3 regions of the Mesorhizobium sp. ESP7-2 genome follow, and region 2 is predicted to be linked to each of the others. Evidence: riboswitches for the same ligand, from Rfam matches in the RefSeq annotation. Region 2 holds a riboswitch; each other region holds the start of a gene.
What was found. Region 2 has a riboswitch for cobalamin ahead of LB543_RS09795 (aromatic ring-hydroxylating oxygenase subunit alpha). Riboswitches for the same ligand answer to the same signal wherever they lie in the genome.
Positions count from the first base shown of each region.

Region 1: linked by a shared signal. The riboswitch ahead of LB543_RS00740 (DUF1636 family protein) and the one ahead of LB543_RS09795 (aromatic ring-hydroxylating oxygenase subunit alpha) in region 2 are both predicted to bind cobalamin.
Region 3: linked by a shared signal. The riboswitch ahead of bluB (5,6-dimethylbenzimidazole synthase) and the one ahead of LB543_RS09795 (aromatic ring-hydroxylating oxygenase subunit alpha) in region 2 are both predicted to bind cobalamin.

Region 1 is NZ_JAIUGQ010000001.1:130,174-137,679, reverse strand. Features, by position in the region: gene LB543_RS00760 (MarR family winged helix-turn-helix transcriptional regulator) at 1-203, opposite strand, end outside; gene LB543_RS00755 (FecCD family ABC transporter permease) at 349-1,398, opposite strand; gene LB543_RS00750 (ABC transporter substrate-binding protein) at 1,398-2,345, opposite strand; gene LB543_RS00745 (ABC transporter ATP-binding protein) at 2,391-3,179, opposite strand; gene LB543_RS00740 (DUF1636 family protein) at 3,176-3,589, opposite strand; cobalamin riboswitch at 3,679-3,885, opposite strand; partial or broken gene LB543_RS00735 (GyrI-like domain-containing protein) at 4,006-4,155, shown strand; gene LB543_RS00730 (helix-turn-helix domain-containing GNAT family N-acetyltransferase) at 4,163-5,098, opposite strand; gene LB543_RS00725 (DSD1 family PLP-dependent enzyme) at 5,284-6,429, opposite strand; gene LB543_RS00720 (D-arabinono-1,4-lactone oxidase) at 6,432-7,506, opposite strand, start outside.
Region 2 is NZ_JAIUGQ010000007.1:137,102-144,607, forward strand. Features, by position in the region: gene LB543_RS09785 (hypothetical protein) at 1-325, opposite strand, end outside; gene LB543_RS09790 (hybrid-cluster NAD(P)-dependent oxidoreductase) at 846-1,946, opposite strand; gene LB543_RS09795 (aromatic ring-hydroxylating oxygenase subunit alpha) at 1,967-3,214, opposite strand; cobalamin riboswitch at 3,329-3,531, opposite strand; gene LB543_RS09800 (DUF680 domain-containing protein) at 4,025-4,228, shown strand; gene LB543_RS09805 (DUF680 domain-containing protein) at 4,301-4,507, shown strand; gene LB543_RS09810 (DUF680 domain-containing protein) at 4,574-4,822, shown strand; gene LB543_RS09815 (ABC transporter ATP-binding protein) at 4,905-6,017, opposite strand; gene LB543_RS09820 (alpha-glucosidase family protein) at 6,047-7,506, opposite strand, start outside.
Region 3 is NZ_JAIUGQ010000009.1:188,025-195,530, forward strand. Features, by position in the region: gene ribB (3,4-dihydroxy-2-butanone-4-phosphate synthase) at 1-111, shown strand, start outside; gene LB543_RS11990 (MFS transporter) at 131-1,351, opposite strand; gene LB543_RS11995 (TetR/AcrR family transcriptional regulator) at 1,471-2,079, shown strand; gene LB543_RS12000 (hypothetical protein) at 2,170-3,153, shown strand; partial or broken gene bluB (5,6-dimethylbenzimidazole synthase) at 3,321-3,899, opposite strand; cobalamin riboswitch at 3,999-4,178, opposite strand; gene LB543_RS12010 (histone deacetylase family protein) at 4,301-5,227, shown strand; gene LB543_RS12015 (exodeoxyribonuclease VII small subunit) at 5,231-5,482, shown strand; gene LB543_RS12020 (DUF2277 domain-containing protein) at 5,575-5,841, shown strand; gene LB543_RS12025 (pirin family protein) at 5,882-6,802, shown strand; gene dxs (1-deoxy-D-xylulose-5-phosphate synthase) at 6,873-7,506, shown strand, end outside.

The DNA.
Region 1 (7,506 bases), on a different contig from region 2:
CGTGAGACGCTGATCGGCTCGATTTCGAGCAGTTCGGCGAGCCGCGCCTGTGCAACGCCCGCCTCCTTGGCAACGCGGACCAGAAGCCGCCACTGCGCCGAGGACAGGCCGAGCCCACTGGCGCGCGCCTCGAAGCGCTTGCGCATCAGGCGCTGCACGTCGTGGATCAAAAATCCCAGTCTGTCGATGCCATCTGAAACCATGAGCGATACATATAATAAGCGTGCTTACTAATCAAGATACCACATCGCCACGAAAGCCGGAAAAATGCGCATGGCAGGTCTGCAACGCGATCCTGGTTAGCGACAGGTGAACGCCCTTCCCATGCGAAACGCGCGGACGCCGTCTTCAAAGGCGGTTTCGAACAACCATGGTGACGACGAAGAACGCGCCGAGCGAGCTGGTGATGATGCCGATCGGCAGTTCCTGCGGCGGCAGCAAGGTCCGGGCCAGAAGATCGCTTGCCAGCAGGAGCACCGCCCCGAAAACCGCGCAACTTGCGATCAGGCGCAGATGCAAGGGACCGGCCAGTGGCCGCGACAGATGCGGGATCATCAATCCGACAAAGCCGATGACGCCGGCGACCGAGACGAGGATTGCCGTCGAGAAAGCCGCCACGAGAAATGTCGTCCTGCGCATGCGGGCCACCGGCACGCCGAGACTTTCGGCGGCGCTTTCGCCGGCCAGGAAAGCGTCCAGCTTGCGGTGGTTCCACAGTCCGTAGGCCGCGATCGTGCCAGCGCCCACCGCGCCCAGCCACACATTGTCCCAGCGCGCCAGCCCGAGCCCGCCCATGGTCCAGAACAGCACCGAATGGGCCGCGCGCTGGTCGCCGGCAAAAACCAGATAGTTGGTCAAGGCCGTGAACATGAAAGAGACGGCAAGGCCGGCGAGGATCAGCCGTTCGGGACCTTGCCCCCTCACCCGCGCCACCAGCAAAAGCACGATGGAGGCGGCGAGTATGCCGCCGGTGAACGCAGCCACAGGCAAGGTCCAGATGCCGAAGCTGTCACCAAAGACGGTGATGACGGAAACCGCGCCGGCAGCGGCCCCCGACGACAGGCCGAACAGGAAAGGGTCGGCAAGGTCGTTGCGGGTCACCGTCTGCAAAAGCGCGCCGACGATACCCAGCCCGCCGCCGACACAGATCGCCAGGATCGTGCGCGGCAGCCGCAAGTCGACGACGATCTTGCCGACCGGGCCCGATATCCCGGGCTCATCCAGCCCGATGGCACGGCCAAGGGCGGCGACGACATCGGTTAGAGGTATCAGCGTCGAGCCGTAAGCGATCGACAGCAGCGCGAGAGCGACGAGCGCCACCGCGCCCGCCGTCATGGCCAGCGTGAAGGCCTTGTGCCCTGAAAGCGCGCCGGATTTGTGCTCTCGGGCAAGACCCATCAGAACGCTTCCGGATGCATCGCCCTGGCGATCTTGCCGATGGCTTCGATGTTCGCCGGTCCTGGCGTCAGTTCGGCATAGCGAAGCGCCACGAAGCGCTCGTTCCTGACCGCGTCCGTCTCCTTCATCGCCGGGTGCGCCTTCAGGAAATCGAGCAGTTTCCTGTAACCGCCGCCGTCCTGATAATCGAGCAGGATGAGGAATTGCGGATTGCGCGCCGCCACCGTTTCCCAATCCGTGTTGCCCCAGCTAGTATCCATGTCGGCCATGATGTTGTCGCCGCCGGCTGCCGATATCATGGCGCTGGGGATGGCGAACTTTCCCGCGGTAAACGGCTTGTCCTCGCCGGAATCGTACAGGAACACGCGTGTTCCCTTGGCGCTGCCGACCTTGGCGATGATATCGGCGAGTTGCGCCTTCCAGCCGGCGACAAGCTTTTCCGCTTCCGCCTCCTTGCCGAAGACCTTGCCCAGCTTTTCGACGTCGCCATAGAGCAGGTCCATGGAGGCGGCCGGGCGGCTCTTGTCGAGATGGACGCAGCTTTCGGTCAGCACCAGCGTCTTGATGCCGTGCGGTGCGAGCGTGTCGGGGGTCACCTCGCCGCCGGGCTTCATGCCGTAGTACCAGCCGGCGAAGAAGAAGTCGGGCTCGACGGCGATGAGATTCTCCAGCGTCGGATATTTCGGCGCCAGTTCGGGAATGGAGCCCTGCTCAGCCTTGAATTCGGGGGCGACCTTGTACCATCCGGTGATACCGGTCAGGCCGACGATAGATGGCTGCAGCTTCAGCGCGAAGGCCATCTCGGCCATGTTGAGATCATGGATGACGGCGCGCTTCGGCGGCGCGTCGAAGGTCAGCGGCTTGCCGCAGCTGTCGACGGTGACGGGGAAGGCAAAGGCCGTCGAGGCCAGCAGCGAGACGACGAGGGACAAGGCGAGGCGTTTCACGGACTTTGCTCCTTGGTTGAACGTGTCGGATAAGGATGGATTTGATCAGGACGGCGGTGCGGCGCGGTTCGGAAGGTCGAACACCGTCAGTTCGCGGTCCTCGGTGGGATGGCGCAGGCGAAACACGTCGACGCCGAAAATCTCGCGGATCAGCTGCTGCGTCAGCGCCTCGTGCGGCGGCGCCAGCGCCTGCAGCCGGGCCTCGTTCATCACCGCGACCCTGGTGGCGAAGGGTGCCACCAGCGTCAGATCGTGCAGCACCGCGATCACCGTCATGCCGAAGCCGGCCACCAGTTCGAGCAATTCCGCACGGGCGCGCGGGTCGAGGTGGTTGGTCGGCTCGTCGAGGAACAGGATTTTGGGCTCCTGCGCGATGGCACGTGCAAGCTGGGCGCGCTGGCGTTCGCCACCAGACAGCGAGCCGATGGTCCGGCCGAGCAGCGGCAACAGGCCGGTCCGGCGCAGCGCGTCCACGACAATGTCGCGTTCCTCGCCGCGGCGCCTCAGGCCGGCATGCGGGACGCGGCCAAGCTCGACATAATCGATCACCGCCAGCCGTGGGTCCGGCTGGTCGGCCTGGCCCACGACGGCGATATGCAGGGCCCGTTCGGCGGGCGAAATCCCATCCAGGCGCCGCCCGCCGAGCTTCACCTCTCCGAAGCTCGGCCTGAGCATGCCGGACAACATGCGCAGTAGCGTGGTCTTGCCGGCGCCGTTGGGACCAATGATGGCGAGGCGGTCACCTGATGTCACCGACAGGCTGACGGCATGGACCAGATGCCGGCCATTCGCCGTCGCGCCCAGGTCGCGCGCATCGAGAAGCGGCGTTGTCATCGATTGCCATTCGCCAGCTTGCCGGCTCCCGGGATGCGGGCCAGCGTCTTGCCGGCCAGGCGCGGCGGACGTTGTCCGGAATTGCACCAGCCGTCGGGAAGCGAAGCGTAAAGCCTGGCAAACCGCACGAGATCGGCAGCGTCGGCCTGCGCGTCGATCGACCCGAAGAGATAGGCTGCCTTGCCTGGCGCCTGGAAAGCCACCGCCAGGGGACGCGCGCAACCCGCCATGCAAGTCACGCCCTCGACCGTGAAACCATGCGCCACGTCGGGCTGGGCCGAGAGGCGGGAGCGCAACTCGGCGCACAAACCTTCGCCCGACCTGACGCCGGTCGGCACGTCGCGGCAAAGAGTGCACACGATGATCTGGTGCATGGAGCCGGGGTGAATACGATCGATTGCGCCGTCCAACTTCCCGTCACTTTCAAAACTGGCGACGGAAGGATGTTGGTCGACCGGCCGACAAGACCGATGTCCACGTTTCCTCCCGGCACACCCCGTCCGGTCAACTCGGTGATGGCAGGTCTCCTGGCTCACGGGTCTCTGCGCAATCCTGCCTTCCCAGCCTTGCCGGCCAGTGGCGTTCCGGATCTTGCTCACCGCTTACAGTTGCGGGGGCAGCCGCGGCCTCGACCCCATGAGGTCTCACCGCGTTCCCTTTTCACCCCTCGCCTTTCGGCTCGGGGACCATCACGAGTCGCAGCCTAGGCCGCGCGCGACGGCGAGGCAAGGCGATTGCTTCGTTTTGTTATAACAGAACAGACCTGAGTGCAAGCCTGTCGTCGACTTTGCGTCCGACCGCCTGACAGCCGTTGCCGTTTTTTCATCGGCGCACGATCGACACGATCTGGAACGGCTGGCTTCCCGCCTCCGGCCATGAAATCGCCTACGCGCCGGAATTCGAGCGCTATAGGCCCGAATTCGATGGCCGCACCGGTAATGGCGGGCTGGAGATCTGGGTGCCGGTCAAGGCATGACGCGCCGCTACAGCTCCAGATCCCAGTTCTGTCCGACCAGATCCTTGCCGAAGGAATGGTGAGGCTCTTCCTCGATCAGCTTGAAACCGGCCGCCTGGTAGATGTGCCGGGCCGCGGTCAGAATGTCGTTGGTCCATAGGGTCAGCGTCTTGTAGCCCCTGGCGCGGGCGAAGCCGATGCATTCCTCGACCAGGCGCTTGCCGATGCCGAGGCCGCGCGCCGAAGGTTCGACATAGAGCAGCCGCAGCTTGGCCACCTGATCCGACTTGCGCACGACGAAGACCGAGCCGACGACCTCACCTTCCCGCTCGGCGATCCAGCCGCGCTCCCATTTCGGATCGAAATTCTTGACGAACTCGCCGAGGATCTCAGCCACCAGCGCCTCGTAGGTTTCGTCCCAACCATAGTCCTGGGCGTAGAGCATGCCCTGGCGGCGCGTGACCCAGCCGATGTCGCCAACCTGCAGCGGCCGCAGGATGTAAGGCACCTTGGGTTCGGGTCTGTCGCCGAGCAGGTCCTGGACGATGCGCATGGCCTTGACCAGCCGATCCTGATCGACGGGCGCCAGGCGATCGAGTAGCGCGCGCACCTGGTCGTGCGAATCCTGGTTGAGCGGCGCGAAGGCTTGCCTGCCCGCCGGCGTCAGCGCGATCGAGGCGCGGCGCGCGTCCGCCTCGGTGGCTTCGCGCTCGACCAGACCGCGCTCCTCGAATTTTTTGAGCAAACGGCTGACATAGCCGGGGTCAAGGCCGAGATCGCGCACCAGGTCGCTGGCGACGAGCCCGTCGCGATGGGCAAGCTCATAGAGCACCCGCGCCTCGGTAAGCGAAAAGGTGCTTTTCAGCCAGCCTTCGTCGAGCACACCGATCTGGCGGGTGTAGAAGCGGTTGAAGGCGCGCATCGCGTCGATGCGTTCCTTGCCGGGATGGTCGTGGATCGTCATGGGGATTCCTCCTGTCCTGGACAGGATCAGTCATTTAGTTGACTGAGTCAATAAAATCGTTTGCAATGAGGCGCCTCACAACTTCGTCATTCTTGTGCGGAGCCGGGAGCGCAGTGACGCGCGCAGACCCTGGAATGACGACATCGCAGATGCAGGCGCCAATGGCGACGCCGAGACGACAGCCATCACCCCATCGGCAGCACCGGCCAGCGGTCGACGATCCTGCCACCGGAAAGCACCGCGATCGGCCCGAGCTGCTGCAGCACGGCTTCGCTCTGCGTCGGCCGCAGGAATGCGTAGTCGCCCGGCCTGACGACGGCCTCGGCGGGCAGGGACATGAATTGCTGGTTGGAGGACAGGCCAAGCAGACCGTTCGTCTCCATGCCTTCGGGAAACACCGGTTCGGCCATCCATTTGCCGCTATAGAGATAGCAGCCCTTGCGCGGAAACCGGCCGAGCGCCTGGAGCAGACGCGAGACCGCAGGCGGGCCGGGCAGCATCGGCTCGACCACTTTCAGAATTGGCGTCGCGATGAAGGCGGCCGGCTGGAAGCCACCGAGACCGGGCGTGTCGAAATCGCGGGGCAGCACGAAGGCCGAGCCCATCGACACTTCGTTGGCGGTGCCGTCATGATGAAGCAGCGCGGTCTTGCTGCCGCCGATATTCAAGATATGGCGCTGGTTCATGCCGAGGCGCGCCACGAAAGCGGCGGCCCGTTCCGAGGCTTGCGCCAACGCCTTGGCAGGTCCGCCGAACAGGCCGGGTATGTGCGGCGCATGCGCCTCATAGGCCATGACGCCTTCGCAGCGCAGCCCCTTGTGAGCCGGCAGTGCCGTCAGAGCCTGCGACAAAGCCTCCGGATCGGCGAAGCCGCCACGATGCAGTCCGACATCGATTTCGAAAGCGATGCGCAGCTCGACGCCGAGCTCGGCCGCGAGCGCGCCATACTCCGCCAGCCTCTCCTGTGTATCGATCAGCCAGCATACCCGCGACCAGGCCGCATCGCCTCTGGAAAGCACCGCCCTTGCCGCCCCGACCGGCATCGGTTTGCCGTAGAGGAGATCCGCATCCGGAAACGCGTTCAACACCGCCTCGCTGATCGGCGGATGGAAGGTCATGAAGCGTTGGGTTCCAAGCGCCTTGCCGATATGGGAGAGCAGCGGCAGGCAAGCGAGCGACTTGTCGACCAGCCGTACGGCAAGGCTGGCATCAAGCCTCTCTTTCACCAGGGCGATGTTGCCATCCAGCCGATCGCGGTCGAGCAGCAGGCAGGGTTGGAAGATGCCCGCCTGCTTCAGCGCATCCGAAAGCGTGGCGAAATACGCCGTCATCGTTAGATACCAAAAGGACTGGGTTCGATGCCGAACAGGTCGGCCATGTAGGGCGAGACGAAGCGGTTTTGCGGATCGATGTCGCGGCGCACCGCCATCGCATCGTTCCAGCGCGGATAGAGCTTTTTCAGATCGGCAGCTTTCAGGCTGTGCATCTTGCCCCAGTGCGGCCTGCCGCCATATCTGCGGAAGATCGGCTCGGCCGCACGCATGAACGGCAACGGATCGTTCGCCGCATCGTGGTGGATGGCGATCGAACAGGTGAGCCTTTTATGAAAGGGCGAGAGCCAGAATTCGTCCGATGCCACCGACCGCACTTCCATCGGGAAATAGACCTCCGGAAAATGCTTTTCCGTCAGTTCGATGATTTCGGCCAGCACCTTCGGCCCCTCCTCGAAGGGAAGGTGATATTCCATTTCGTTGAACCTGGTCTGCCGGTCGCTGGCGTAGACGTTGAGCCAGTCCTGCACATAGTCCTCGGCCGGCACCTTGGCGACGGCGCCGCGGATCAACCTGCGGCGCAGCGACGGCAGCCAGGCAAGCCCGGTGCGCAAGCGGCGCAACGTGCGCAAGGAGCCCTCGTCGTCGTCGGTCGGGCGCATCGTCGTGGCTTCGGTGCTGAAGTCGCTGGCGATGAACTGCGCGTAGCCGGAGAAGGGAATGTAATAGAATTCGGCCGACCGGTGCGCGGCCATCATCGTTTCGAAATCGCGCAGCATGTCGCCTATCGGCAGCACCCATTTGCGGCGCCGCAGCCGGTAGCTCGCGATGTTGTTCAGCGTCACTTCGCTGAGCACACCGAAGGCACCGAGGGCGACGCCGATGGCATGGATCGTCTCCTGGTCCCCTTCCCGCTTGAATTCGCGGACCTTGCCGAGCCCGTCGACGATCCGCACCGTTTCCAGCTGCGTGTGGTAGGCGCCGAGCGTCGGCCCCGAACCATGGGTAGCCGTGCCCAGCGCGCCGCCTATCGCCTGGCGGTCGATGTCGCCCATGTTGGGCAGGCCCTGGCCGATGCCCTGCAGGATGCGCATGAGCGAACCAAGCCGCGTCCCTGCCCGTACGCGCGCCTGATTT
Region 2 (7,506 bases):
CAATTGAAACGAAAAAAACCATATAAATAAAGAATTCAATCGCCGATTCCGGCGAAATGCCGAGCCTTTGAGACAGCCATACCGGCCCAATATAGAGGGCGACGGAAAAAGGTGGATTGGTTTCTAGAATATCGACATAGAGCTTCTGGCCATCAAGAACCTTTTCGCAGATAAGAATGAGCCAGCTAACATCGGTATTGTCGCCGGCTGCCCATGGCATAAAAAGCGAGAACACCACCACGGTCGCAACAAGCCAGACCGCTGACAAGCTTCCGATCGAAGACGCAAAGCCAGTCGCGGTATTGATGTTTCTTACATTTGCCACGCTCGGGACCGCTCCAACAAACATCACTTTTACGCAGAACGACGAAATCCTGGGAGCACAGCTACGCCTGCCTCTGTAATTGAGGAACCCGAGCCGATGTGGTCGAAAGCAGAAGCCGATCGTGCGGTCGCGCCCAGCGTATCAAGCAGCATCGAGATAGGTGCCACCGGTGCCGCCCCACGGCAGTGCTCACATCGATCACCCGCTGCCCCCGAAATCGCTGGAACTGACCCTGAAAGCTAGCGGGGATTACCTAAAGGGCTGTTAATCGCGCATCGTGGCGCCTTCCCGTTATCAGCCAATGAGCAAGAATTCCGCCGAGACAAGCTGGAAAGGCAATGCGCCATAGGCGGCGACCGTCGCCTGATCGTCCCATTGGCGGAACTGCCGCGACGGCCGAAATATTTGCCATTGGCAAGGTTGAGCACCACGGCCTCGCCATCGAGGGATTCGAAAACGATATCCCGGCAAGGCAAGCTGTGCCGGCAAGGTGCCGACCATTTCTGCGATCAGTTCGGTATCAAGCCTCGATTTCCAGCGACGACAATGGCTTGGAACAACAGGCCAGGATGAAGCCATCGTCGACCTCATGATCGAGGATGCCGCCATTGTGGCTCATCTCGACGCTGCCGGAGACTTTCTTCACCTTGCAGGTTCCGCACAGGCCGAATTCGCAGGCCGCCGGTATCCGCACGCCCGAGGCACGCGCCGTCTGCAGCACGGTCTGGCCGGCGACGCATTCGGCGTCGACATCCGAAAGCGCGAATCGGATCGGCGTCGCGGCTTCGACGGGGATAGCCACACCGTCCTGCGCCGGCGCCGCGAACGGCGCCGGGATTTCCTCCACGGTCGGTGCGGCAAAGCTCTCCTGATGGTACTTTGTCATGTCGAAGCCGGCGGCTTCCAGCATGCCGCGCACGGCGCGCATGAAGGGATCTGGGCCGCAGCAGAAGATTTCGCGTTCGCGGAAATCGGGTGCCAGGAGCGGCAGCCGGATGGCGTCGATGCGGCCCATATGGCCGTACCAGCCCTCGCGGCTCGACCGCTCCTCGATCATGAAGCCGAGCGACAGGCCCGGCATATGGCCACCGAGCAGCTCGAGCTCCTTGCGAAAGATGATCTCTTCCGGGCGCCGCGCGCAGTTGACGAAGCCGACATCGGTCCATGGCGCGCAGTCGTTCAGCCAGCGCAGCATCGACATCATCGGCGTCACGCCGGAACCGGCCGAGACGAACAGATACTTCGCCGCCGGATGGCTGTGCAGTGAAAAGTCGCCGCCTGGTCCATAGGCCTTGACGTGCGAGCCCGGCGCCAGGTGACCGAACATCCAGCGTGTGCCGACGCTGCCCGCCTGCGCCTTCACCGTCACCGCGATCGAGAACGGCCGCGACGGCGAGGACGACAGCGTATAGGTACGCATCAGCGGTCCGTCCGGCGTCGGCAGTTCCAGCGTCACGAACTGGCCTGGCTTGTAGCGGAACCAGGTCTGGTTGTCGGACCGGAAGGTGAAGGTCTTCACGTCCGGCGCCTCGTCGCTGACGCCGGTCACTTCCAGCACCTGCAGCCTGTCGTTCCAGGGCGCCATCTGGTCGAGATGACGATAAAGGCCAAGGTCGGTCATCGCATTCATCCCTCAGCCTCTCATGCGACGCTGCGCAGCGCAGGCCGGCCACCTTCGGCAAGGCGCGGTCCGATGAAGCGGGCATACCAGTCGACGAACTGGATCACACCGCCCTCATGCAGCTCGGAATAGGGGCCGGGCTCGTAAGCGGGCGATAGGATACCGAAGGCGTTCTCTTCGACGATGCGGCGATCCTGGTCGTTGGTTTCGGTCCAGACATGGGTGAGTTCGGCGAGATCGTAGTCGACGCCCTCGACCGCATCCTTGTGTACCAGCCATTTGGTCGTCACCGCCGTCTCCGTGGCGCTGACCGGCAGCACGCGGAAGGTGACGGCATGGTCGATGAGGATATGATTCCAGGTTGTCGGGTAGTGATAGTGCATCAGCGTGCCGATCCGGTCGCCCGAGACGCTGTCGGACAGGTTCTTCTTCACCGCCCGCTTGCCGGTCATCGTGTAGCTCTGGGCATCGCGCAGCAGCGGCGCGCGGGTGGCGCGGTATTGCCCGGCCGGGTCGATGCGGAATTTGCTGGGTAGGCCAGCAGCCTCGCATTTCGCCCAGTGCGCCAGCATCTCCGGATCGCTGTCGGCCCCTTGCACGCCGGTCACGGTCGGTGCTTCCGGGAAGGTCTTGCACAGCTCCGGATGATTGCCCGCACAATGATAGCATTCGCGGTTGTTTTCCCAGACCAGCTTCCAGTTGCCCTTCTCGATGATCGTGCTCTCGAAGGCGATCTTGGCCTCGCTGAGCCGGTGCGGCTTCAGATAGGGCTCGATCATCGCCCGCATCGGCGCGAAGTCGGCGGGCTCCTTGGCCAGGCAGATGAAGACATAGCCGGCGACGCTTTCGCAGGCGACCGGCTTCAGCCCGAACTGGCTCTTGTCGAACCCATCGGCCATCTGGCGGGCGAACAGCAGCCGGCCGTCGAGCTCGTAGGTCCACTGGTGATAGGGACAGACCAGTTTGGCGGCCATGCCCTTGTCGGTGTTGCAGACGCGGCTGCCGCGATGGCGGCAGGAATTATGGAAGGCGTTGATCTTGCCCTGCTGATCGCGCACCAGCACGACCGGATAATCGCCGATCTGCACGGTGATGAAGCTGCCCGGCTTGGGCAATTCGCAATCATGGCCGATGAACAGCCAGTCGCGATACCAGATCAGCTCCATGTCCAGCTTGAAGTAGTCCGGGTCGGTGTAAAAGGGCTGTTCCAGCGAAAAGCCTTGTTTGCGGCTGTTCAAGAGCCTCAGCATGTCGTTGCGCGCGTCCATGTCCTGTCCTCAGTTTCAAGGACTGAACTGGTGGTGATTGAGGAAGGACTGGACGCAGATCGGCAAAAAGCCGGACAAACACCATCCGCCTCTTGACCGCCCACCGCGATCAGTCGAGTTCTAGCCATCTCGGGCTGGTTTCCGGGCTCTGGAGTTGTCCTTGCGGACCATCGCGACACCTTCCCAGGCCTTCGCCCAGTGGTCTCCCGTTGCGACTTGAACTCCACCACCGTTGCGGGGGCAGCGCCGGAATCTGACCGGCTTCCCAATTCTCCGCTCCGTCGTCACGCAGCGGCACCTGAGATGCCTGATCTAATCACGACAGGCTTTGCGACATCGGCACGAAAGCGACATCGCATCCATGCGGCGCGACACGCACGCTGGATCGTCGTGACAGGGTCGTAGCCGTTGGAATCGACCTCCGTCGGCAGACGCGCCGGCACCGTTTTCGACCCCTTTGCCGCGGACGAGAAGGTTAACGGTTTCAAAAAGTGACTATTAGCAGAGTCTAAAATCGAACCGAACGGTTCGTTTCTGTTGACGGTGCGTGCAAGACGGTGTGAACGCCGAGCCTCCGACACAGTTGATGATCGAGGCGTTGGCTTTAGATAACCAATTGATATCACGAAGAAAAAGAGCGGATGTGGAAAGCCCTGGTACAATTTCAAGTAGTGGAGTCATGGTCCACGCTGAACAACTTCGTGATTGGAAACGGCCGTGGGGCTCTCCCACATCGGGGCTGTCCGAACGACGCGATTTTAATCCCAAGACACGCCGCTAGACGGACGGAAAAATACTGGAGTACCCAAAATGAAAAAGATTGTTCTCACTGCCGCCGCCCTTCTGGCGATTTCCGGCAGCGCCTTCGCTGGTAGCGACAATTACGGTTCGAACGGCGCCAATCAGCCCGCAGCAGCCGTGGACAGCTCGTACACCGCTTCGACCGGCAAGTCGGAGCCGGCTGCTCATGCGCCTGTGACGGGCGCCGACCACAACCTCTTCGGCAACAACTAACAGCCGATCCCGGGCACGCGGCGGGGCGACCCTGCCGCGCCGGTGGATGCCACAAATTCAGGAGTACTTAAAATGAACAAGATCCTCATTGCTGCCGCCGCCGTCCTGGCCCTCTCCGGCAGCGCCTTCGCCGGCAGTGACAATTACGGTTCGAGCGGCGCCGACCAGGCCGCTGTCACTTCGACCGACAACTCGAACACAGCGTCGATCGGCAAGTCGGCTTCGGCCACGCAGGCGCCTGCCCAGCAGGGCAGCGATCGCAACCTCTTCGGCCGTTAACGGCCCGTCCACGAGCGGCGGGCTAGCCCGCCGCTCGTGGAATTCAAGAAATCAGGAGTACTTAAAATGAACAAGATCCTCATTGCTGCCGCCGCCGTTCTGGCCCTCTCCGGCAACGCCTTCGCCGGCAGCGACAACTATGGCTCCAATGGCGCCAATCAGCCCACTGCGTCGTCGACCGTCAATGTCGACACGTCGCATACGGGTTCGATCCGCAACAGCGACTCGCCCGTCTACAAGCTGCTCAATTCGTCCGGCGACGTGCAGAAGCCGGCCCATCAGGGTGCCGATCGCAATCTGTTCGGCAACAACTAACAGATCCGGACCATAGACATAGACAAAGAAGAGCGGCGGGCCATGCCCGCCGCTCTTTTTGCGTTGTCGAGAACAGTTGGTCTCAGGCCGCCTTTGCTTCGACTTCGTGCAAGGCAAAGGAGCGACCGTCGGCATCGAAGATATGAAGGTCGCCGGCATTGGCGGTCAGCCGCAACGTCGAGCCGCGCTTGACCTCGACATTGCCCGGCAACTTGGTCACCAGCGGCAGGTCGGCCCGGCCGATGTCGATATAGACCAGCTGGACCTCGCCGAGCTGCTCGAGATAATCGACCGTCCCCTCGAACAGATAGTCGCTACCACTGGCGATCGCGAGATCTTCCGGCCGCACGCCGAAGCTGACCGCCGCTCCCTTTGCCGAGGCAGGCGTCGCGATCGGTACCGTCGCCTTGCGTCCGCCGACATGGCTGATGATGGTTGGGTTGCCCGTCTTGTCGACCGTCGCCGGCAGGATGTTCATGGCCGGCGAGCCGATGAACTGGGCGACGAAGAGGTTGCCGGGGTTCTTGTAGAGCTCCATCGGCGTGCCGACCTGCTCGATGTGGCCGTCCTTGAGCACGACGATGCGGTCGGCCAGCGTCATCGCCTCGACCTGGTCGTGCGTGACGTAGATCATGGTCGTGTTGGGCATGGATTCCTTGAGCTTGGCGATCTCGATGCGCGTGGCGACGCGCAGTGCCGCGTCAAGGTTCGACAGCGGCTCGTCGAACAGGAACACTTTCGGATTGCGCACGATGGCGCGGCCGATGGCGACACGCTGGCGCTGGCCGCCCGACATCGCCTTGGGCAGGCGGTCGAGATATTTGGTCAGCTGCAGGATTTCGGCGGCCTGCCGCACCCGCTTGTCGATCTCGGCCTTGCTTTCCTTGCCGATCTTCATCGAGAAGGCCATGTTGTCGTAGACGGTCATGTGCGGATAGAGCGCGTAGGACTGGAACACCATGGCGATGCCGCGCTTCGACGGCGGCACGTCGTTGACCACCTGGCCGTCGATCCTGAGTTCACCCGAGGTGATTTCCTCGAGCCCAGCGATAGAGCGCAGCAAGGTCGACTTGCCGCAGCCCGACGGACCGACGAAGACGATGAACTCGCCCGATTTGATGTCGAGGTCGATGCCGTGGAGAATGTTGAGATTCCCGTAGGACTTCTTCACTTGCCTCAAATTGACATCGGCCATTGATTTCCTCCAGTGATTCTTCGGATGTTTCAGCCTATGCGCCCGAACCAGGCGCCGTAACCGCCGAGTTCGATCGAGCCGGTGCCCGCCTGCACGGAAAACCCGTGTCCCGCCAAAGGTTGCAGGGTTCGGTTGCCGAGGTCAACCTTCGCCGGCGCGGCAGCCAGATTGAAGACGCAGACGACCTCCTCATTGCCCGCCCGGCGCGTGAAGGCGACGGTGTCGCCCTGGCTTTCGATGAAGGTGATGTCGCCCTTGGCCAGCGCCGGATGGGCGCGGCGGAAGGCAAGAAAGCGCCGGTAATGCTCGAGCAGGGAGGTTTGGTCACCTTGCTGCACGTTGACCGCCTTTGACAGATGCTTGGCTGGCACCGGCAGCCAGGGCTTTGCCTGGGAGAAGCCGCCATTCCTGGCGCTGCCATCCCATACCATGGGCGTGCGGCAGCCGTCACGGCCCTTGAATTCGGGCCAGAAGCGAATGCCATAGGGGTCCTGCAGGTCCTCGAAGCGCAGATCGGCCTCGCCGAGCCCGAGTTCTTCGCCCTGGTAGATGCAGACCGAGCCGCGCAACGACATCAGCAATGCCGAGATGACCTTGAGATAAGCGGTCGGGTCGGCTTCGTCGGCGGCCCAGCGCGAAGCCGGGCGCATCACGTCATGGTTGGAAAACGCCCAGCACGACCAGCCGTCGCTGGCCACCCTGCCAAAAGCTTCCAGCACCGAGCGGACCTTGGCGGCGCTGATCTTTTCCGGCGCCAGGAAGTCGAAGGAATAGCACATATGCACGCGCTTGCCGCCGGCGGTATAGGCGGCGACCACGTCCAGCCCGCGCTGCGAATCGCCGACTTCGCCGACCGCGGCGGTGGCCGGATACTCGTCGAGCAGCGCCCGGAAGCGCTCGAGGAAGGCGAGGTTCTCCGGCCGGCTCTTGTCGTAGATATGATCCTGGTAGTTGTAGGGGTTGACCGCTGGCGCCGTCTGGTCATTGCGCTGTTCCGGCGGCAGCGGCGGGTTGTTTTCCAGCCCCTGGCTGTGGAAGTAGAAATTGATGGTGTCGAGGCGGAAGCCGTCGACGCCGCGCTCCAGCCAGAAGCGGGTGACGTCGAGCAGCGCATCCTGGACCTCGCGGCTGTGGAAGTTGAGGTCCGGCTGCTCGGCCAGGAAATTGTGCAGGTAGTATTGCTGGCGGCTGGTGTCCCATTGCCAGGCCGAGCCGCCGAAGATCGACAGCCAGTTGTTGGGCGGCGTGCCGTCGGGCCTTGCGTCCGCCCAGACATACCAGTCGGCCTTCGGATTGGTGCGGCTCGAGCGGCTTTCCCCAAACCAGGGATGGATGTCGGCGGTGTGCGACAGCACCTCGTCGATCATCACCTTGAGACCCAGCCGGTGTGCCTCCGCCGTCAGGGCGTCGAAATCCGCCAGCGTGCCGAACATCGGGTCGACGTCGCAATAATCCGAGACGTCGTAGCCGAAATCCTTCATTGGCGATT
Region 3 (7,506 bases), on a different contig from region 2:
ATCCTGAAGGATCTCGGCATTTCCTCGATCAACCTGATCGCCTCGCGCGAGCGCCACTATGTCGGTCTCGAGGGTTTTGGCATTCATATCGCCAAGACCGAGATTATCTAAGCTCGACAAATCCTGGCTGTCATTCGGCCGGGATTGCCGCCTCGCATCCTTCCAGCTCGCATTCGTGGGTAGCGAGGCTGCGCTGGCCGAGCAGCACCGTGACCAGTGCGATAACGCCTGACGCCACCGAAACCCAGAACCCGCTCTGGGCGCCGAACGCGTCTACCACCGCACCGGCGGCGAAAGAGCCCAGCGCCATACCGATGCCGATGCCGGTCATCACCCAGGTGATGCCTTCGGTCAGCATCGTTTCAGGGACATGCCGTTCGATCAGGCCGAAGGCGGTGATGAAGGTCGGCGAGATCGCCACGCCGCTGATGAAGACAGTCAGCGCGAGCGCAGGCACGGTGCCGGCGGTAAGCGGCAGCAGCGTGCCGAGCGTGACCAAAGCGACCGCGATGGCGAGCTGGCGCTGCAGCGGTGCTTTCAGGTTGAGCGCGCCGATGATGATGCCGAGCACGAAGGACCCCAGCGCATAGACGCCGATGACGAGACTTGCGGCGCCCGGCTGGCCGAATTCCTTGGTGATCGCCACCGTGCTCACCTCCGTCGTCGCGAAAGTCGCGCCGATGAAGATCATGGCGAAGGTGATGATTTGAACCGGCCCCCGGCGGATTGCCGAGCCCGTTGAGCCATGGTCCACCGGTCGCACTTGCGGTTCGGTCGAACGCTGCAGGATGAAGGCTGTCGAGCCAAGGGCGAGGAACAGCGTGCTGACGAGCACGCCCGCTTCCGGGAACAGCGCGGCGCTGAGGCCCACCGACAGCGATGCGCCGGCGATGTAGACCAGTTCATCCGCCGCCGACTCGAAGGCGAAGGCGGTGTTCATCTCGGGCCGGCCCCGGAAAATCTCGGTCCAGCGCGCCCGCACCATGGCCGGCATGCTTGGCATTGCCGCGGCCAGCAGTGCCGACACGAACAGCGTCCATACCGGCCAATCCCGGTTGGCCGATGCGATCAGGGCCGCGAATGCGAGCACGGAGATGATGGTGGTGGGTACGACAACCCGCGTCTGGCCGAGGCGGTCGACCAACCTCGATATTTGCGGCGCCAGGAAAGCATTGGCCAAGGCGAATGTCGCGGAAACCGCACCCGCCAGCCAGTATTCGCCACGCGTCTGCGACAACATCGCCACGATGCCGATCGGCGCCATGGCGATCGGCAGGCGCGCCATGAAGCCGGCGGCGGCAAAGCCCTTGGCTCCGGGGGCGCGAAAGATTTCCGAATAGGGGTTTTGCATGATCCTGTTCCTCGACAAGGAGCGACTCGACGATTACATACGGGACGTATGAGTGTTAAATAGACCATACGTCGCGTATGTCAATTGGCATACGGGGCGTATGTAGATAAGGCCAGGACATGCATCGACCACGCAAGGAGATGATCGCGGAGACACGCGCCAAGCTGATCGCCGCGGCGCGCCAAGCCTTTGGCACCATCGGGTACGCCGAAGCGTCGATGGACGATTTCACCGCGTCGGCCGGACTGACGCGCGGCGCCCTCTATCATCACTTCGGCGACAAGAAGGGACTGCTTGAGGCGGTTATCGCGCAAATCGATGCTGAAATGGCGGCGCGGGTGAACGAGGTCGCGTCGAGGGCGCCGACCCGCTGGCAGCATTTCGTCGACGAATGCACCACCTATATCGAGATGGCGCTCGAGCCGGAAATCCAGCGCATCATGTTCCGGGACGGTCCGGCGGTGCTGGGCGATCCGGCACAGTGGTCAAATGCCAATGCCTGCGTCGGTTCAATGACCGATCATCTGACCGCGCTGCAAGAGGAGGGGGTGGTCGTGCCGGGCCTCGATCCGGAGACCGCGGCGCGGCTGATCAATGGGGCGAGCAGTCAGGCCGCGCAGCGGATCGCCAATTCGAACGATCCCGAAGCGACGTCGAGGAAGGTGGTGGCAGCCTTCAAGCAATTGCTTGAAGGCCTGCTCGAGAAGCCGGAAGCGCGGCCAAACTGAGCCACCGTGGCGCCTCCCGCCGCCGCCTGCAATTGACAATAGCCGGTTTGAGCGCATCCTCCACAGCCATCTCTGAGGGGAGATTCGGGCATGTGGGATTTCGATATCGGCAGGTCGGTGTCCATCATGATGCGGACCTGGCCCTTCATTGTCTTTCGCATGATCGTCTATTTCGGCATCACGCTGGCCTACATCATGGCCACCGGCACGGGCGCCTCCGTCGGCTATGGCGTCGGCCATATCTCCACCGATCCTGATGGACCGTTGTCCTTCGCCATGTGGGGTGGCGTGGTCGGTTTCGGCCTCGTCTCGATCGCCGTCTATTGGATCCGCGAATATATCCTTTACGTCGTCAAGGCGGGTCACATCGCCGTCATGGTTCATCTGATCGACGGCCATGACGTTCCCGACAGCCAGAACCAGATCGCCTACGCAAGAGAGATTGTGACCGAGCGTTTTGCCGAGGCGAACATCCTTTTCGTCGTCGACCAACTGGTCAAGGGCGCCATCCGCGCCATCACCGGCCTGCTCGGCGGCATCGCAGCCTTCCTGCCCATTCCGGGCCTGAGCGGCCTGGTCTCGTTCATCAACACGGTGATCCGCCTGTCGCTCACCTATGTCGACGAGATCATTCTCGGCTACAACATCCGCATCAATTCGTCCTCGCCGTTCGAGACGGCGCGGCAAGGCGTCGTGCTCTACGCCCAGAACGGCAAGACAATGGTCAGGAACGCGGTCTGGCTGGCGGTCATCATGTGGGGCGTCTCCTTTGTCATCTTCCTGCTGATGCTGGCGCCGGCAGCCACTATTCTTTACGTCATGCCCGGTCAGCTCGCCGGTTGGGCCTTCGTTCTGGCCATCGTCTTTGCCTGGGCTTTCAAGGCGGCCTTCATCGAGCCGTTCGCCATTGCCTGCCTGATGCAGGTCTATTTCAAGACCATCGAGGGCCAGGTCCCCGATGCCGCCTGGGACGCCCGGCTCGCCGAAGCCTCGTCAAAGTTCCGGGAACTCAAGGACAAGGCGCTCTCCACCTTCGACGGTTCGCGCTGGGGTACGGCCGGCGCGACGCGCTGATCGGCGGGGTTTGCCGGCGCAGCGGCTACGGTGTTGAGGCGGGCCACCGTGGATTTGAGCGACGCCTCACCCTGGCCGCAAAACGTCTCGCTCATGATCAGGTCGGGCAGCGGCAGCCGTCGGCCCCAGCCATGCGTTTCGAGGTCGGGTTTGGGCGCGAACTCGGAAACACGGCCAACGCAGAGATAGGCGATCGGCGTCACGTGCTCGGGGATAGATAGAAGGCTTTTCAGCGCTTGCGTCTCGATGATGCTGACCCAGCCGACGCCAACGCCCTCGGCGCGTGCCGCCAGCCAGAAATTCTGCACCGCGCAGACCGTGCTGTAGAGATCCATTTCCGGATTGTGCCAGCGTCCCAGCGGCGAGCCTTTCGAACGCTCGCGGTCGCAGGTGATGCAGATGTTGAGCGCGCTTTCGCAAATGCCTTCGAGCTTGAGCTTGCGGTAGAGCGCCCGCCGGTCTGCCTCGATTGCCGGCAGTTCCTGTTCGCGGGCGGCCAAGAACAGGTCGCGCACCTCCCCCCGTCGCGCGGCATCGCGAATGACGATGAAATTCCAGGGCTGCATGAAGCCGACCGACGGCGCGTGATGGGCGGCAAGCAGCAGCCGCGCCAGCACCTCGTCGTCGATCGTCTCCGATGTAAAATGGCTACGCACGTCGCGCCGCGTGAACATGGCGCGGTAAACCGCGTCGCGCGCAATCTGGTCGAATCCATCGCCCATTGCAGCGGTCATATCTTCCGGCATCGCTTGTCCCCTTGCGATTGCAGCAGTTCAAATTTTCAGAGCGTACTTTGTGCGTCCAAGAGAACGCACGTCGCTCTGACGTCATCCGCCTGACCATGCGGATGACGATGCCTGCCAGGCCGGTCTTCTGGCTCGGGATCAACCCACGTCCGGTGCCTTCCCGTCATCGACAGTGGCACTTACCGGCGCAGTCCCCCTCACAGCGTTGGGCACGCCACGGTATCAAACCGTGTTCCCGATTCTCCCGCTTTCGCGGGCACCAGGCAGTAGCGGCAGTCTTACGCCGAATGGCCGGCGACGCCAATGCCCGCAGCGACATGAATGGACGCAGGTTCGATTTTCCCCAGCGATCAGGCCGCAACGCATGGCCATCGCCGCGCCGGGGCACTAGATAGGGGGACATGGCCACTCGTCTCTACACGCACCCGATCTTTCTCGAACACATCACCCCGCCCGGTCACCCCGAGCGGCCCGACCGCCTGCGCGCCATCGAACGCGTGCTCGACGACGAAGCTTTCGCCGCGCTCGACCGCGTCGAGGCACCGCAAGGCGACGAGGCGACCATCCTTTACGCGCATCCCGCCGATTTCGTCGCGCGTGTCCGCGCCGCCATCCCCGACGAAGGCATTGCCCGCATCGATGCCGACACCACCGCCAGCCCGAAGAGCTGGCAGGCCGCGACCACGGCGATCGGCGCCGCCAACGCCGCCGTCGACGACGTCTTTGCGGGCCGCGCCGACAATGTCTTCGTCGCCGCCCGGCCGCCTGGGCACCATGCGGAAAAGACCACGGCCATGGGCTTCTGCTTCTTCAATACGGCGGCAATCGCTGCGCGCTATGCACAGAAGAAGCATGGCGCCGAGCGTGTCGCCGTCGTCGACTGGGACGTGCATCACGGCAACGGCACGCAGGATATTTTCTGGGACGATCCCTCGGTGCTCTATTGCTCGACACACCAGATGCCGCTCTATCCCGGCACCGGCGCGAAGAACGAGACCGGCGCTGGCAATATCGTCAACGCGCCGCTGGCGCCGCGGACCGGCAGCGAGGTGTTTCGCGATGCCTTCCTGTCGCGCGTGCTGCCGGCACTCGACAATTTCGCGCCCGACCTGATCATCATTTCGGCCGGCTTCGACGCGCACCATCGCGACCCGCTGGCGGAAATCAATCTGACCGAGGACGATTTCGACTGGGCGACCGGCCAGCTGATGCAGCGCGCCGCACGCCATGGCGGCAACCGGCTCGTCAGCCTGCTCGAGGGCGGCTACGATCTGCAGGGATTGGCATTTTCGGTCGCCGCCCATGTCGGGCGACTGATGAAAGGATGAATGATGACTGGTGAGATCAACGAAGACGTCAAGGCGATGAGCTTCGAACAGGCACTCGACGCTCTGGAGAAGATCGTCGATGATCTGGAGCGTGGCGACGTGCCGCTCGACCAGTCGATCCGGATCTACGAGCGCGGCGAGGCGCTGAAGATGCATTGCGACCGGTTGCTGAAGGCCGCTGAGGACAAGGTCGAGAAGATCAGGCTGTCGCGCGACGGCAAGCCGGTTGGAACCGAGCCGCTCGACGCGGACTAGGGAGCCGAGCAGCTTTACCGATTTTTGGACACGATCATGATCGAGGATACAGTTCGTCCCGATTGAAACGGACAAGAGGAGATACGGAAGCGATGTGCAGAAACATCAAGACCCTGTTCAATTTTGATCCGCCGGCAACCAATGACGAAGTCCGCGACGCGGCACTCCAGTTTGTCCGCAAGCTGAGCGGTACGACGCGGCCTTCCGCCAAGAACCAGCATGCATTTGATCACGCGGTCGACGCCATCGCGGCATCGGCACGCGAGCTTCTCGATTCGCTCGAAACCCACCAGCATCCGCGCAATCGCGAAGAGGTGGCGGCTAAACTAAGAGCAAAGGCGGCGATCCGGTTCGCCTGATATGCCCAAAGCGCCCACTGACCGCTGACCAGGAGAGTTCATGAGCTTCTTCCCGGGGAAAGACCCTGAGGCCGGCGATGCCTTCGCCAGCGACCAGATCGAGCTGATGGTCATCCCGAACGCCAAGGATATTGGCGGCTTCGAGGTGCGCCGCGCCTTGCCGACCGCCAAGCGGCGCCTGGTCGGGCCGTTCATCTTCTTCGATCGAATGGGTCCCGCCATCATGCGCGCCGGCCAGGCGCTCGACGTTCGTCCGCACCCGCATATCGGCCTGTCGACCGTAACCTATCTGTTCGACGGCAAGATCAGGCACCGCGATTCGCTCGGCACCGAAATGGTGATCGAGCCCGGCGACGTGAACCTGATGACCGCAGGCCGCGGCATCGTCCACTCCGAGCGCACGCCGCAGGAATTGCGCGGCGCGCCAATGTCGATCTCCGGCCTGCAGACGTGGCTGGCGCTGCCCGACGGCAAGGAAGAGGTGGCGCCGGTGTTCGAGAACACAGCTGCGCTGCGACTTCCAGAGATCGATGCCGAGGGCGTCAGCGGCCGTGTCGTCATCGGTGATTTCCAAGGATTGCGGTCCCCGGTGCGGGCGGATTCCGAAACGCTCTACGCTGATTTGCGGCTTGCGCCCGGTGCCAGCGTCAAGATCCCGGCCGATGCGGAAGAGCGCGCCATCTACACGCTGGAGGGCGAGGTCTCGATTTCAGGCGACGTCTTTCCGGCGGAACGGCTGCTGGTGTTCCGTCCCGGCGACGAGATCGTCATATCGTCGCCGACGGGTGCGCATTTCATGCTGTTCGGCGGTGCCTCGCTCGGTTCGAAGCGCTACATCTGGTGGAATTTCGTCTCTTCGTCCAAGGAGCGCATCGAGCAGGCCAAGCAGGAATGGAAGACCGGCCGCTTCGATATCGTCCCCGGCGATGAGCAAGAATTCATTCCGCTGCCGGAAGGCTGAGCGGTGAGGGACTGACTATCCGTGTTACCGACACGCATTTACTTTCGGCGGCCGGCGGCCTATCCCGCCGATGAAAAGAAAGTCTGGACCCAACGTGAACGCAACGCTGCATACGCCGCTTCTCGACAAGGTTCGCGTCCCGGCCGACCTGCGCACGCTGGCCGAGAGCGAATTGCCGCAGCTGGCATCCGAGCTTCGGGCCGAACTGGTCGACGCCGTTTCCCGCACCGGGGGCCATCTCGGTGCCGGCCTTGGCGTGGTCGAACTGACGGTGGCGCTGCATTATGTCTTCAACACACCCGATGACCGGCTGATCTGGGATGTCGGCCACCAGGCCTATCCGCACAAGATCCTGACCGGACGCCGGGACCGCATCCGCACCTTGCGCCAGGAAGGCGGCTTGTCGGGCTTCACCCGCCGGGCCGAGAGCGAATACGACCCGTTCGGCGCCGCCCACTCCTCGACATCGATATCGGCGGGTCTCGGCATGGCCGCCGCCCGCGACCTTTCGGGTGGTCGCAACAATGTCATTTCAGTCATCGGCGACGGCGCCATGTCGGCCGGCATGGCCTATGAGGCGATGAACAATGCCGGCGCGCTCGACGCCCGCCTCATCGTCATCCTCAACGACAACGACATGTCGATCGCGCCGCCGACCGGCGCGATGAGCGCCTATCTGGCGCGCCTGGCTTCCGGCAAGGCCT